3 regions of the Luteococcus sediminum genome follow, and region 1 is predicted to be linked to each of the others. Evidence: riboswitches for the same ligand, from Rfam matches in the RefSeq annotation. Region 1 holds a riboswitch; each other region holds the start of a gene.
What was found. Region 1 has a riboswitch for cobalamin ahead of ACYVKA_RS01640 (CbiQ family ECF transporter T component). Riboswitches for the same ligand answer to the same signal wherever they lie in the genome.
Positions count from the first base shown of each region.

Region 2: it holds a riboswitch for cobalamin, as region 1 does, so the genes downstream of both, cobI (precorrin-2 C(20)-methyltransferase) here and ACYVKA_RS01640 (CbiQ family ECF transporter T component) in region 1, are expected to answer to the same signal.
Region 3: it holds a riboswitch for cobalamin, as region 1 does, so the genes downstream of both, mutA (methylmalonyl-CoA mutase small subunit) here and ACYVKA_RS01640 (CbiQ family ECF transporter T component) in region 1, are expected to answer to the same signal.

Region 1 covers NZ_BAAGQL010000004.1:76,323-80,957, forward strand. The annotation lists gene ACYVKA_RS01635 (ABC transporter ATP-binding protein) at 1-1,386, opposite strand, end outside; gene ACYVKA_RS01640 (CbiQ family ECF transporter T component) at 1,400-2,548, opposite strand; cobalamin riboswitch at 2,578-2,706, opposite strand; gene ACYVKA_RS01645 (glycosyltransferase family 2 protein) at 2,724-3,758, shown strand; gene ACYVKA_RS01650 (polysaccharide deacetylase family protein) at 3,755-4,489, shown strand; gene ACYVKA_RS01655 (magnesium transporter CorA family protein) at 4,568-4,635, opposite strand, start outside.
Region 2 covers NZ_BAAGQL010000009.1:46,055-50,689, forward strand. The annotation lists gene cobJ (precorrin-3B C(17)-methyltransferase) at 1-186, opposite strand, end outside; gene cbiE (precorrin-6y C5,15-methyltransferase (decarboxylating) subunit CbiE) at 183-986, opposite strand; gene cobM (precorrin-4 C(11)-methyltransferase) at 983-1,813, opposite strand; gene cobI (precorrin-2 C(20)-methyltransferase) at 1,804-2,541, opposite strand; cobalamin riboswitch at 2,573-2,697, opposite strand; gene ACYVKA_RS05945 (hypothetical protein) at 2,763-3,023, shown strand; gene ACYVKA_RS05950 (VWA domain-containing protein) at 3,125-4,635, opposite strand, start outside.
Region 3 covers NZ_BAAGQL010000013.1:279,151-283,785, forward strand. The annotation lists gene moaA (GTP 3',8-cyclase MoaA) at 1-696, opposite strand, end outside; gene ACYVKA_RS08185 (molybdenum cofactor biosynthesis protein MoaE) at 755-1,168, shown strand; gene ACYVKA_RS08190 (HesA/MoeB/ThiF family protein) at 1,170-1,856, shown strand; gene ACYVKA_RS08195 (DUF6918 family protein) at 1,977-2,408, shown strand; cobalamin riboswitch at 2,573-2,813, shown strand; gene mutA (methylmalonyl-CoA mutase small subunit) at 2,898-4,635, shown strand, end outside.

The DNA.
Region 1 (4,635 bases):
GAGCCGGGCCAGGATCTGGGCCAGCTCCTCCTTCATCCGGTAGTCCAGACCGCGGGTGGGCTCGTCGAGCAGCACGACGGTCGGGCGCGCGACCAGCTGAATGGCGAGCACCAGGGCCAGCCGCTGTCCCTCGGAGAGGTCGCGCGGGTGGCGTTCGGGGTCGAGGCAGGCGCCCAGTTCATCGAGCAGCCCGGCGGTGGTGCCGGCCGGAGAACCAGTCTCCCGGTCTGCCTGGGCACACTCCTGGGCGACGGTGGGCAGGTAGAGCAGGTCGGCGGCGGTCTGCGGCACCAGGCTGACCGCTTCGCGGGCCCGGGCGGGCGCCACCCGTCGCGGGTCGATGCCGTCCACCTCGACGAGGCCGGAGCAGTCGAGTGCCCCCTGCAGCGCCCACAGCAGCGAGGACTTGCCCGAGCCATTGCGCCCCATCAGCGCGGTGACGGTGCCGGGGTGGAGGGCGATGGTGATGTCGTCGACGGCCAGCACCTCGCCGTAGCTGACCCGCAGCTTGTCGGTGCGGGCCACCACCGGCCCTGCCACCACGGTGCTCGGCCCCTCGGCCTCGGGCGCACGCAGCGTGACCTGCTCACGACGCACCCTGCGACGGGCATCGCGCACGCTGGTGGGTACCTCGGGCCAATCCATCTCGCGGGCCAGTGCACTCAGCGGCGGTACCACATCGCAGCGGGCGAAGACCTCGGCCGGATCACCCAGCACGGCGCTGCCGTCGCCCGGCAGCCACAACACCTGGTCGGCGGCGTGCATGACGCGCTCGATGCGGTGCTCGGCCAGCACGACGGTCAGGCCCACCTCGTGCACCAGGGTGGTGATGGAGGCCAGCACGTCCTGCGCGGCGGTGGGGTCCAGCGCGCTGGTGGGCTCGTCGAGGACGACCACCCGGGGCTGGGCCGCGAGCACGGCGGCGATGGCGACCCGTTGTTGCTGGCCGCCGGAGAGCTCGGTGAGTGCGCGGCGGCGCAGGTCGGCGATGCCCATGAGGTCGAGGGTCTCCTCGACGCGCTTGCGCATCGCCAGCGGCGAGAGGCCGAGCTGTTCCATGCCATAGGCCACCTCGTCCTCGACGCGGTCGGTGACGAAGCCCGCCAACGGGTCCTGGGCGACGAAGCCGACCAGCTCCGCCATCTCGCGCGGCCGGTGGGTGCGGGTGGAGCGCCCGGCGACGCTCACCTCGCCGGACAGGTGGCCACCGGTGAAGTGTGGCACCAGGCCGTTGATGGCGCCCAGCAGGGTGGACTTGCCGGTGCCGGTGCGGCCCACCACCAGGCACAGGTCGCCCTCCTCGATGGTGAGGCTCACCCCGTCCAGCACCGGACGCTCGGCCCCGGAATGCCGGAAGCCGACCTCGCGGAAGTCGATCATGGACATCTCCTCACACACATCACAGTTCCCCGGCGGGCGGTCGGGGCGTGCAGAACAGGGGTGCCGCGACGGCCAGCAGCAGCGGCAGCACGCGCACGTCGAGCCCCGGCCAGGACGGCGGCGAGGGACTGGGCAGCACCATCTGCGGGGACAGCCGCACCAGGACGGCACTGCTGATGACGGCAACCACCGCCGCTGCGCACAGCGTCCACTCGGGTCGCTGCCACGGGTCGGGGCGGTAGCGGGTGACGGCCAGCCGACGACCCGAGACACGGATCCCCAGCCAGGCCAGCACTCCCCCGCAGCCCAGCGCCAGCCATGACCACGGCGAGGAGTTGGGCACGCCGAGCAGCAGGAAGGTGCCGAGGGTGACCAGCACCAGCGAGCCGAGCAGGGCGACGGTGGTGCCGCGGCCCACGGGCTGGCCGCTGTGGGTGCGTCCGTAGCCGCGCGACTCCATGCCCGCGGCCAGCTGCAGGGAACGGTCGATGGCGTCCTCCAGCACTGGCGCGACCACCTCGCGCACCGCCCGCCAGCCAGTGGACCGACCCCCGCGCAGGCGACGGGCCCGTCGCACCCGCTGGATGCTCTCCACCAGCTGGGGTGCGACGCTGAGGGCCACCACCAGCGCGACGCTGAGCTGGTACAAGGCGGGTGGCACGGCGCGCAGGGCACGCCGCGGATTGGCCAGCGAGTTGGCGGCGCCGACGCACAGCAGGATGCCGGCCAGCCGCAGCGAGTCGTAGAGGGTGAACAGCAGGGCGTCGAGGGTGACCTCACCGCCCAGGCGGATCCCGGCGGCCCAGCCGGGCAGCTGCAGGCTGGGCAGGGTGAACAGCACCTGGCCGCTGCGGTTGACGCCCATCACCACTTGGAAGAACATCCGCAGGCCGATCACCACCAGCGCCAGCCACAGGTAGACGCCGGCCGAGCGGGCCCAGGGGGCGGCGGTGCGGCGCTCCAGCACCACGATCCACACCGTCGTGACCACCAGCAGCACCAGCAGCGGATTGGTCACCAGGCTCACCGCCACGGCCGCGCCGATCGCCCAGGCCCACCAGGCCATCGGGTGCACGAGCCGGCCGAGCTTCCGCACCGGGGGTGCGTCGAGCACGGCACCCTGCCCCCGTGACAGGACATCGTGCGGGGTGACAGCGCGCGCCGGCATCGGGTCTCCTTCCGCAGCCTCGACGGTTCTGGTGAGTCCGGTCGAGGGCAGGCATTCCGGCTCGGGAGCGCAGCTCCGTGACGGTTGCGGGTCAGCTCCGGACTTGCACCGGATTCCCCTGTCGACGACCCGGCCACGCTACTGGACGGGTGGGACGAAGCCATATTCTTGGACGATGCACGAGACCCAGCAGAGCCTGCACGCCACCATCGGCGTGCTCACCTTCCACCGGCCCGAACAGATCGTCCAGACCGTCGAAATGCTGCACCAGCAGCTTTCCGCGCTACAGGCGCCGTGGAGCGGCGAGGTGCTGGTGGTGGACAACGACCCGGCCGGCAGTGGACGTGATGCCGTGGAGGCGATGGGACTGGACCGGGTGCGGTTCGTGGTGGAGCCGACCCCCGGGATCGCGGCGGCGCGCAATCGTGCGCTCGACGAGGCCCAGTCCTCGGCCGGCCGCCAGGACGGGGTCGAGGGGGGCAGCGACGTGCTGCTCTTCCTCGACGACGACGGCCGTCCCGGGCCGGGATGGCTGCAGCTGATGCTTGACTGCTGGCTGGCCAGCCGGCCGGCCGCCGTCGCCGGTTTCGTCGACACCCGCTACCCCGGTGAGGTGGACCCGTGGATCCACGCCGGGGGTTTCTTCACCCGCCGCCGCTGGGAGTCGAGGCGGGAGCTGCCGGCCGCGGCCTGCGGCAACCTGCTGCTCGACCTGCACCAGCTGGGCGCGCGGCGCTTCTCCACCGGCCTGGGGATGGGTGGTGGCGAGGACACGCTGCTCACCCGCCAGATCGTCGCCGCCGGTGGGCGCATCGTCGCCTGCCCCGAGGCGGTCGTGGTGGACCTGGTGACCACCGACCGGATGACCCGCCAGTGGGTGCTGCTGCGCTCGCTGAGCCACGGCAACACCCACGGCGTACTGACGCTGATGCTGGCCGGGGACCGGTTGGCCCGTCCGAAGCTGCTGGCCGGTGGCCTGGGCCGAATGGTCGCCGGGGGCGGACGGTCGCTGCTGGGACGCGCCCGCCACGACCTCACCCACCAGGCCCGCGGCAGCCGCGCCGCGGCCCGTGGCGCCGGCATGGTGCTGGCCGCTGCCGGCCTGCGCTACCAGGAATACGTGCGTGACGGTGGCTGGCGCGAGCGCCTGGCGCCGATCCCCGACGACCTTCGCCCACAGTCCGCCCACCGCAAGGAGAGCTCCCGATGACCACCTCGTCCCGCGTCAAGCAGCTGGTCCGTGGCCCGCTGGAGGCCGCAGCCGGCCCCGCCGTCGGTTCCATTGCCAGCATCCGCACCGAGCGCCCGGAGCTGGTCGTCACCTTCGACGACGGTCCCCTGCCGGGCACCACCGACGCGCTGGCCGAGGTGTTGGCCACGCACGACGCCAAGGCGGTCTTCTTCGTCCTGGGCACCCGCGTCAAGCGCGATCCCGGTCTGGTGCGGGAGCTGGCCGCGGTTGGCCACGAGATCGGCCTGCACGGCCTGGACCACCGCAAGGTGCGCAGCATGGCTCCCCGCCAGGCCTTCGACTGGCTGCAGCGGGGGCGCGGTGAGCTCACCGACGTGCTGGGCAGCCGGGTGGACTGGTTCCGTCCCCCGCACGGCGCGCAGAGTCCGCTGACCCGCGTGATGGCCGGGCGACTGGGCATGCGCACGGTGCTGTGGTCGGGCACCACCTGGGACTGGAAGGACGTCAGCCACGAACACCGCGTCGCCAAGGCGATGTCCGATGCCCGCCCCGGCGCCATCCTGCTGGCCCATGACGGCGCCGCCGATGCGTCCGACCTGGCGCGCGAGGAGGCCGTCACCGGCGTCGACAAGCCGCGGCTGCTCGACGAGGTGCTCACCGGCTTCGCCGAGCGCGGGCTGCGCTGCGTCACGCTCACCGAAGCTCTGGACCACGGCAGCGCCGTCAACCGGCTGAGCTTCTCGCGCTGAGGCGGGCGCCGTCGCCGCTCAGGTCCGGTCCCGACGACCCAGGTCCAGTCCCGACGACCCAGGTCCGGTCCCAACGACTCAGATCCAGTCGCGGCGGCGCAGCACCAGGTAGAGCGCCAGCGTGCCCAGCACCACGAGCGTGGTGG
Region 2 (4,635 bases), on a different contig from region 1:
GCCGAGCGCCAGGTGCGAGACGACCATGTCCGCCTCGGCCCAGGCCCGCGGCAGGCACTCGGCGGCCGGGCCGTCCAGGCGGATCGTCTCCCCGCCCAGGGCCGTGTCGATGGCATCGGCGAGCCGGCGTGCGGCGGGGCTGTTGGTCACCTGGGCGATGCGTGCACTCTTCCAGTCCCTCATCACTGCTCCTCGACCTCGATGACGGCCGCGCCGTTGTAGCGGGCCAGCGCCGCCACCTCGCGGCTGATGGGGCCCCGGACCCGCACCACGTCGCCGCGGCCGGGCAGGGTGCGGCAGAAGATGCGGGCCGCCTCGTCGCTCACCCGCGGCGGCGGCCCCGCGGGGCGCGGTGCCCCCTGGTGCCATCCGACGGTGCTGGCCAGCTGCGGATCGACGACCAGCACCACATTCGGGTTGACGAGGTCGGTCAGCGCCATCGCCTGGGCGGCGTCGAGGAGGCGGACGCGCTCGTCGTCCTCCCCGAGCCGTTCGCACAGCCAGAACTCGCGGTCGAGGTCGGCCAGCTGCGTGGCGAGCTCGACGATCCCCTGGTCGGGGCCGGTCATCACCGCCACCTTCCCCCAGGCGCGGCAGACCGCCAGCGCTGGTTCGAGCGGGCGGCCGTGGATGCTGACCACCTCGGCGTCGTCCCAGGGGATCCCGACCGTGGCGAAGGCCAGCGAGATGCTCGTCGGGGCCGGCAGCACCCGCAGCGGCAGCCCGGCCTCGCGCAGCCGGCGCACGATGCCGAACCAGCCCGGGTCCCCGGAGGCGACCACCATGATGCGGGCCTCGGGGCCGGCGGCGACGATCCGTTCGACGGCCGCAGACAGCGCCCCCAGCCGGATCCGTCGCGGCTGGTCGACGCCGAGCGCGTCGAGGTGGCGGTCCCCACCCACGACGAAGTCGGCGCGGGAGGCCTCGTCGAGCATCGCCGGGGTCACGTCGCCGATGAAGCCGTGGACGCGGATGGGGGTGCTCACTGGACTGCCCCCTTCTCCCGCAATTCCTTCTGGGCTTCGGGATCGGCGGCGCGGAACTCGTGCCGGAAGCCCGGGTGGTAGAGGTGCGAGCGGTACTCGGGAGTGGCGGCGGCCAGGGCGGGGCCGACGAGCACCACCGTGTGCTTCCACAGGTGGCGCTCCTTCATGGTGGCCGAGAGATCCCGCAGCTCGCAGCGCAGCATCACCTCGTCGGGCCAGGTGACCTGATGGCCGATGATGCAGGGCGTCTCGGGCGCATAACCGCCGGCCAGCAGCTCCTCCTGCAGCACCTTGTTGCGCGCCGCCGAGAGGTAGAGCGCCATGGTGGCGCCGTGCTGGGCGAAGCCGCGCACCGTCTCCTTGGGCGGCATCGGGGTGCGGCCGCCCTCCAGCCGGGTGAGGACCAGCGACTGCGCCACCTGCGGCAGCGTGATCTCGACGTCCATCCGCGCCGCGGCGGCAGAGAAGGCGCTGACGCCGGGGATGGTCTCGTGGGCGACGCCGAGGCGCTCGCACAGCGCCCGCTGCTCCGCGGTGGCGCCGTAGATCGACGGGTCGCCGGTGTGCACGCGGGCGATCAGCTGGCCGTCGCGGGCGCGCAGGTAGTAGGGCTCCAGCGCCTCCAGCGGCAGCGAGGCGGAGTCGACCAGCTCGGCGCCCGGCTTGTGGTCGGCGACCACGTCGGGGTGGACCAGCGAGGAGGCCCAGATGATGACGTCGGCCTCGGCGATGACGCGCGCGCCGCGCACCGTGATCAGGTCGGCGGCACCCGGGCCAGCCCCGACGAAGACCACCCTTCCCGTGGGATTTCCAGTACTCACAGCGATCCTCCGATGCTGGTGCGGCTCGGGGTGCTGAGCACCGCCGAGAAGTAGCCGGTGCGGGTGTCCTGGTCGAGGTCGTCGAGCGACGCCAGGTGCTCTTCGGGCAGGCTCACCTCGCTGCCGACGATCCCGTCGCGCCCGCGCTCGGCAAGGGCTTCGCGGACCATGCCGAGCTGGCGTCCGCCCTTGTAGACGCAGACCGAGTCGGCGGCATCGAGCACCGGCCCAAGGCCCTCGGCGCCGAGGGTGGCGGGGGCGAGCGCCAGCACCTCATTGCCCTCGACCAGCGGGGTGCCCGAGGCTGCGGCAAGCGCCTGCATCGCCGTGATGCCGGGAATCCAGGAGACCTCCACCGCGGGCAACGCCGCCCGGACGGTGCCCGCCAGGTAGCTGAAGGTGGAGTAGACGGCCGGGTCGCCGATGGTGGCCATCGCGATGGTGGTGAGGCCGTCGGCGAAGTGGGTAAGCGCGGCCTCGGCGGCGGCCTGCCAGGACTCCTGTCGTCGGGCGCTGCGGCCCTGCTCGCGCATGGCGAAGCCGATGCGTTCGATGCGGGCGGCGGGGGCGACGGCCCGCACGATCTGCTCGGCGCGGCCGGGTCCGTCACCCGACTTCTCGGTGGCCGGCACCAGCACGACATCGGCCTGCTGCAGTGCGGTGGCCGCCGCCAGGGTGACCAGTTGTGGGTCGCCGGGGCCGACTCCGGCGCCAACCAGATGGGTTCGTTGCATGTGGGGCTCCTCCAGGTCTCTCGCCTGTTGTCCAGTGGCCGTCGACCGGGGGCGTTCCTGACTTCGCAACCGGCATCACAGTGCCGGTGGTGCTCACAGTGGCGGGACCGTGCCAGATGTTCGCTGGCTTCCGCGTCCCGGTCAGTCCACATGCTTCCATGACGAATTCTTCGCCTCGTGGGCGGGGTCGGTGCAGGACCTGTGACGGCTAGGGTCGAGCCATGAACGAGCAGCCCAGTGCCCCGGTCCGACTCCTGCAGTGGCTGGGGCTGGCACCCTCGGCGCAGACCAGCCGCCAGCAGGTGGTGACCAACTGGCTCTATGCCGTCTCGATGGCCCTGCTGATCGCCCTGACCTCGGGACGTTGGCCGCTGGGCTGGTGGATCCTCGGCTGCATCGTCGCCGCCACCATCCTGTACGGGGTGATCTCGCTGCTGGTGCGTTCGGTGATGGGCCCCGACGACCCCGTCCGGTCACGCTGAGGTTCCGGGCCGGGGCGACACCCAAGAGATTTCGGAAGATCTGGTCCCCTCAAGGGGCCGGATCTTCCGAGATCTTTGCGGTGCCGGGTGGAAAGGGGCCGTCAGGCCACCGCTCGGTTGCGCTGCACCGTCGAGGTCAGGCCGTCGGCGGTCACCTCGTCGACCGGCACGTGCTCGGCGCCCAGGTGCTCGGCCAGGGTGCGGGCCAACCCCATCCGCAGGGGGCCCTGTTCGCCGTCGATCACCACCGTCGTGATCCCCATGCCCGCCACGAAGTCCGCCACCTGGCGGGAGCGCTCGACGGCCCCCGGCCCGGCCGTCGCCCGGCCGTCGGTGACCACCACCAGCAGGGGGCGCAGCAGCGGGTCGCGCAGGTGCTCGCGGCGGATCACCCGCGCCGCCTCCATCAGGCCCTCGGCCAGCGGCGTCCTGCCCCCGGCGGGGATCTCGTCCAGGCGGGCGGCGGCGATGTCGATCGATCCGGTGGGCGGCAGCACCAGCTCGGCGGACCTGCCCCGGAAGGTGACCAGCCCCACCTTGTCGCGGCGCCGGTAGGCGTCCAGCAGCAGCGACAGGATCGCGGTCTTCACCTGCACCATACGCTTGCGGGCGGCCATCGACCCCGACGCATCGACGCAGAAGAGCACCAGGTTCGCCTCGCGGCCCTCGCGCACGGCCAGGCGCAGGTCCTCCAAGGCGATCCGCACCCGGCCGTCGGGGCGCTCCCGCCCGGTCTGGTTGCCGGCCGCGGCCCGCAGGGTCTCCAACAGGTGCAGCGACCCCGGCCCGCTCTCGGGCAGGCGGGCACCCACCCGTCGCCCGCTCGAGGTGATCGCCCGTGAACGCTTGCCCGCGGCCCCGGCCCCCAGGCCGCGCACGGTGAAGGTGCGGGGGCGGGGCGACGGGGTGGCGGCCTTCACCACCTGGCCGGGCTGCTCAGCGCCGGCGGGTGGCAACATCGGCAGGTCCTGCTCCGGGGCCTGCGAGTCGGCGCAGTCTGAAGGGTCAGCGGAGTCCGAAGGGTCAGCGGGGCTCTCGGGCGGCTCGGCGGAGCCGCCCTCAGGCGCTTTTCCCTGACCATCCCCCTGCGGGGTCTCGTCGGAGTCGTCCTCGGGATCAGGGGCACCCTCAGGCTCGGGGCCGTCCTCGGGGTCCGGGCCACCCTCGGGTCCCGGTTCGGGCTCGTCGGGCGGCAGATCGTCGTCGCCGAGGATCCGGTCGAGCAGCTCCTCGTCCATGCCGGGCGCGTCGAAGGGATTGCGACGGCGACGGTGCGGCAGGGCGAGCAGGGCGGCCTGCCGGATGTCCTCGCGGGTGACGGCCTCGCGGCCGCTCCAGGCGGCGTGGGCGATCGCCGTGCGGGCGGTGACGATGTCGGCGCGCAGCCCGTCCACCTCGAAGGCCGCGCACACCTCGGCGATCTTCAACAGGGCGGCATCACCGAGCCGCACCGAGCCGAGCTGCTGCTGGGCCCGGGCGATGCGCTCGCTCAACGCGGCATCGTCGGCGGCGTGGGCGGCGATGAAGCCCGACGGGTCGGCGTCGAAGGCCATCCGGCGGCGCACGACGGCGGCGCGGGCGGCATGGTCGGTAGGGGCGGCCACCTCGACGG
Region 3 (4,635 bases), on a different contig from region 1:
GGGGCCGCGGCCGGGGATCTCGCGCAGCTGGTAGCGCTGTTCGATCATGGCCCGGATCATCGTCGCGCTGATCAGGTTCTCGCGCGCCCAGTCGCGGGTGGCACCGATGGGCATCTGCTCGATGATGCGCAGCTCGGAGCCGTGGTCGAGGCAGAAGTCGAGCAGGTCGAGCAGCTGGTGGTCGTTGACGCCCGCCATCAGCACGGAGTTGATCTTGACCGGCCCCAGCCCGGCGGCGACGGCGGCACGGATCCCGTCCAGGACGCGGTCCAGGCCGTCACGGCGGGTCATCCGGCGGAAGGTCTCGGCGTGCACGGTGTCGAGCGAGATGTTCACCCGGTGCAGGCCTGCCATGGCCAGTTCCTCGGCCCGCTCGGCCAGCCCGACGGCATTGGTGGTCAGGGCGATCTCGGTCTCGGGGTGGGCGAGGGCGATGCCGCGCACGACCTCGGCCAGGTCGGGCCGGGTGAGCGGTTCGCCCCCGGTCAGCCTGATCTTGGTGATGCCGCAGTGCTCGATGCCGACGTGGGCCAGTCGCACCAGCTCGTCGGCGGTCAGGATCGTGGTGCGCGGCAACCAGCTGATGCCGGTCTCGGGCAGGCAGTAGGTGCAGCGCAGGTTGCACACGTCGGTCACCGACAGTCGCAGGTCCCGTGCCGTGCGACCGAAGCGGTCGACGAGCGCTGCGGAGGTCATGCCCGACATTCTACGGCCCACTCCGTGGAATCTCACCATGCACAGTAGGCTCGCACCCATGCATGCAGCAGTCAGCACGACTCCACTGGACGTCGACGCCGCGCGGGCCGGCGTCACCGGTTCCAAGGACGGTGCCTGCGTCCTCTTCGAGGGGGTGGTGCGCGACCACGACCACGGGCGGGGCGTCACCGCACTCGCCTACAGCGCGCACCCCGACGCGGCCAAGGCCCTCGAGGCCGTGGTGCGCGAGGTGGAGCAGGAGTTCGGCGTGACTGCCTGGGCAGAGCACCGCGTCGGCGACCTGGTGGTGGGCGACGTCGCCCTGGTCGCCGCCTGCGCCAGCGCCCACCGAGCCGAGGCCTTCGCCGCCTGCGGGGCGCTGGTCGACCGGATCAAGGTGCGGGTTCCGGTGTGGAAGCACCAGCAGTTCACCGACGGCAGCACCGAGTGGGTCGGGCTCGGTGAGTGCTGAGATGACGCTCGAGGGACAGTGGAACCGCCAGCGGCGGATCATCGGCACAGAGGGCCAGCAGCGGCTGGCCGAGGCCCGTGTGCTCGTCGTGGGCTGCGGAGGCCTGGGCGCCGGAGCGATCCCGGCGCTGACCGCTTCGGGGATCGGGCACCTGACGCTGCTCGACGACGACGTGGTGGAGGCCTCCAACCTGAACCGCCAGACCCTGTTCACCGCCGACCAGCTCGGTGGCTCCAAGGTGGAGCTGGCGGCCGAGCGGATGCGACGCCTCTCCCCCGGCGCCGAGGTGACTGCCCTGGCCCACCGGCTCACCGCCGAGGACGTGGAACTGGTGGCAGGCCATGACGTGGTGGTCGACTGCACCGACCGGGCCGCTTCGCGCCAGGCCATCTCGCAGGCCTGCCGTGCCGCGGGGGTGCCCTGGGTGTGGGCGGCCATCGATGCCTGGACGGCGGTGCTCAGCGTCTTCGCCCCCGGCCAGGTGCAGTGGGAGCAGGTGGTGCCACACCCCACCGAGGCACCGGAGCCGCTGGACATCATGGGCGCCACCCCGGCCCTCGCAGGAGCCTGGCAGGCGGCCGAGACGGTCAAGCTGCTGCTGGGGCAGGGACGCAGCCTGGTGAACCGGCTGGCCGTGGTGGACCTGCTGGCTGGCGACGTGCGTTTCGTCGAGCTCTCGCCCGCCTGATCCGGGCGATCAGGCGGGGGGTCGCGGGGCGCCTCGTCACGGCTCCAGCTGCAAGAATGCACCTGTCCGCCCGTGGCCCCAGGGCTCCAGCCCGGCCACAGACCGAGCGAAAGGCTTGCCATGAGCTTCACCGATTCCCTGCTGGACCCCGCCAAGCGACCCCAGGTGGTGCAGTCGCTGTCCACCGTGATCGACCAGGAGGTCGAGTCGAAGAGCGGCCTGGGCGGCATGGCCCTCAAGACCGCCTTCGCGAGCGCGAAGAAGATGAAGGAGGGCATCGTCCCCAAGGCCACCGACGCGATGCTGCCCGAGATCGCCGCTGCCCTGGCCCCCTACTGGGAGGCCAAGGGCGACCAGGACTTCGGCAGCTACCTGTCGAGCCGCTCCTCCGAGGTGGCCGACGCGCTGCTGGCCCTCGCCGACGCCAAGGCGTCCTCGCCCGACAATGCCGCCCTGGCCAAGGTCTACAAGCCGATCCGCGGCAAGGCCAAGGGCTATGTCGAGGAGGCCCTGCCCCGGCTGGCCGCAGCCCTGACGCCCTACGTCGCCTGAGCCACTGCCCGGCGCGACGAACGGCCCCGGTCCCCCTCGCGGGAACCGGGGCCGTCCGGCATCTGGGTTGGTCACCGCCTCGTGATCAATTTCACAAATTGGGACCTGTGGTTCGACCACATCCAGAAATCATGGACCCCTCTTGCCCGCGCAGACCTTGCCCCGGCTAGTCTGGGAGTGCTGGTTCGGCCTGCTCCGGCAGGTCGTCGCAAGAGGGAATCCGGTGGAATTCCGGAACTGTCCCGCAGCGGTGAATGGGAACGACGCCACCCGTCGGGCCCGCGAGTGATCGCGGACCTGACGTCAAGCACTGGGCCTGGCCTGGGAAGCGGTGGCCGAGGAAGGCACTCCTCCGGGAGTGAGAGGCCCATGAGTCCGAAGACCTGCCAGCGGGCACCGCACCAGCCAGGTGCGAGGCGTCACAGGCCGAGGAGCACAACGTCAGGTCGTCCGCACGGGCGACGACACCCTCATCGGAGCAGGAGTCCCATGACAACGATCGAGCCGGACGCCCGCGTCGGCGCTGGTGAGCTGAAGCTCGCCGGCGACTTCGCGAAGCCGGACATGGACCAGTGGCAGGCAGCTGTCGCCAAGGTCCTCAACCGCGGGCGACCCGAAGACAAGCAACTCAGTGGCGAGCAGTCGGTCTCGCGCCTGCGCACCAGCCTGGTGGACGGCATCGAGATCGAGCCGATCTACACCCTGGCCGACGCACCCGAGAAGCTCGGCGCTCCCGGCGTCGCTCCCTTCACGCGTGGCACCACCGTCCGCAACGGCGACATGGATGCCTGGGACGTGCGCGCCCTCCACGAGGACGGCAATGCGGAGTACACCCGCAAGGCCGTGCTGGCCGACCTGGAGCGCGGTGTCACCAGCCTGTGGCTGCGCCTGGACCCCGACGCCATCGCCGCCAAGGACCTGACCGACGACCTGGCCGACGTGATGCTGGAACTGGTCAAGGTCGAGGTCTCCAGCCGCACCGACCAGGAGGCCGCCGCCGAGGCCCTGCTGGGCGTCTACGAGGGCAGCGACAAGCCCAAGGACCACCTCAGCCTGAACCTGGGCCTCGACCCGATCGGCCTGGCCGCCCTCAACGGTGGCACCCCCGACCTGTCGAAGCTGGCCGGTTGGGTCAAGCGCCTCGAGGGCATGCCCAAGAGCCGCGCGATCGTGGTCGACTCCACCATCTGGCACAACGCCGGCGCCGGTGACGTCCACGAGCTGGCCTATGCGCTGGCCACCGGCGTCGAGTACGTCCGCGCCCTGGCCAGCCAGGGCGTCAGCGTCGACGAGGCCTTCGAGACGATCAACTTCCGTGTCTCGGCCACCACCGACCAGTTCGCCACCATCGCCCGCCTGCGTGCGCTGCGCACCTGCTGGTCGCGCATCGGCGAGGCCTTCGGCGTGACGGAGGCCAAGCGCGGCGCCCGCCAGCAGGCGGTCACCTCGTGGCGCGAGATCACCCGTGACGACCCCTATGTCAACATGCTGCGCGGCACGATCAGCACCTTCGGTGCCGCCATCGGTGGCGCCGAGGCGATCACCGTGTTGCCCTTCGACACCGCCTGGGGCCTGCCCGGTGACTTCAGCCGCCGCATCGCCCGCAACACCCAGATCGTGCTGGCGGAGGAGTCCAACATCGGCCGCGTCAACGACCCGGCCGGCGGCTCCTGGTACGTCGAGACGCTGACCACCAAGCTCGCCGAGGCCGCCTGGAAGGTGCTGGGCACCATCGAGGCAGCCGGTGGCATGGCGAAGGCCGTCGTCGACGGTCTCGCGATGAAGGAGCTGGAGCCGGTCATCGCCGAGCGCACCAAGCGCCTGGCCACCCGCAAGCAGCCGATCACCGGTGTCTCGGAGTTCCCGAACCACACCGAGTCCGCGATCAAGTTCACGCCTCGCCCCGAGGCCCCCGCACGTGCCGGCATCGAGTGGCACCGTGACTCGGAGGTCTTCGAGGGCCTGCGTGACGCCGCGATCGACAACCCTGACGCCAAGGTCTTCCTGGCCTGCTTGGGGACCCGTCGTGACTTCGGCGCCCGCGAGGGCTTCGCGTCGAACTTCTTCCACGTGGCGGGTCTGACGACCCCCCAGGCGGAGGGAACCGACGTGGACCAGATCGTGGCGGCCTTCAAGGAGTCGGGCAGCACCATCGCCTGCCTGTGCTCCAGCGCCAAGGTCTATGCAGACCTGGGCCTGCCCGTCGCCAAGGCCCTGAAGGAGGCCG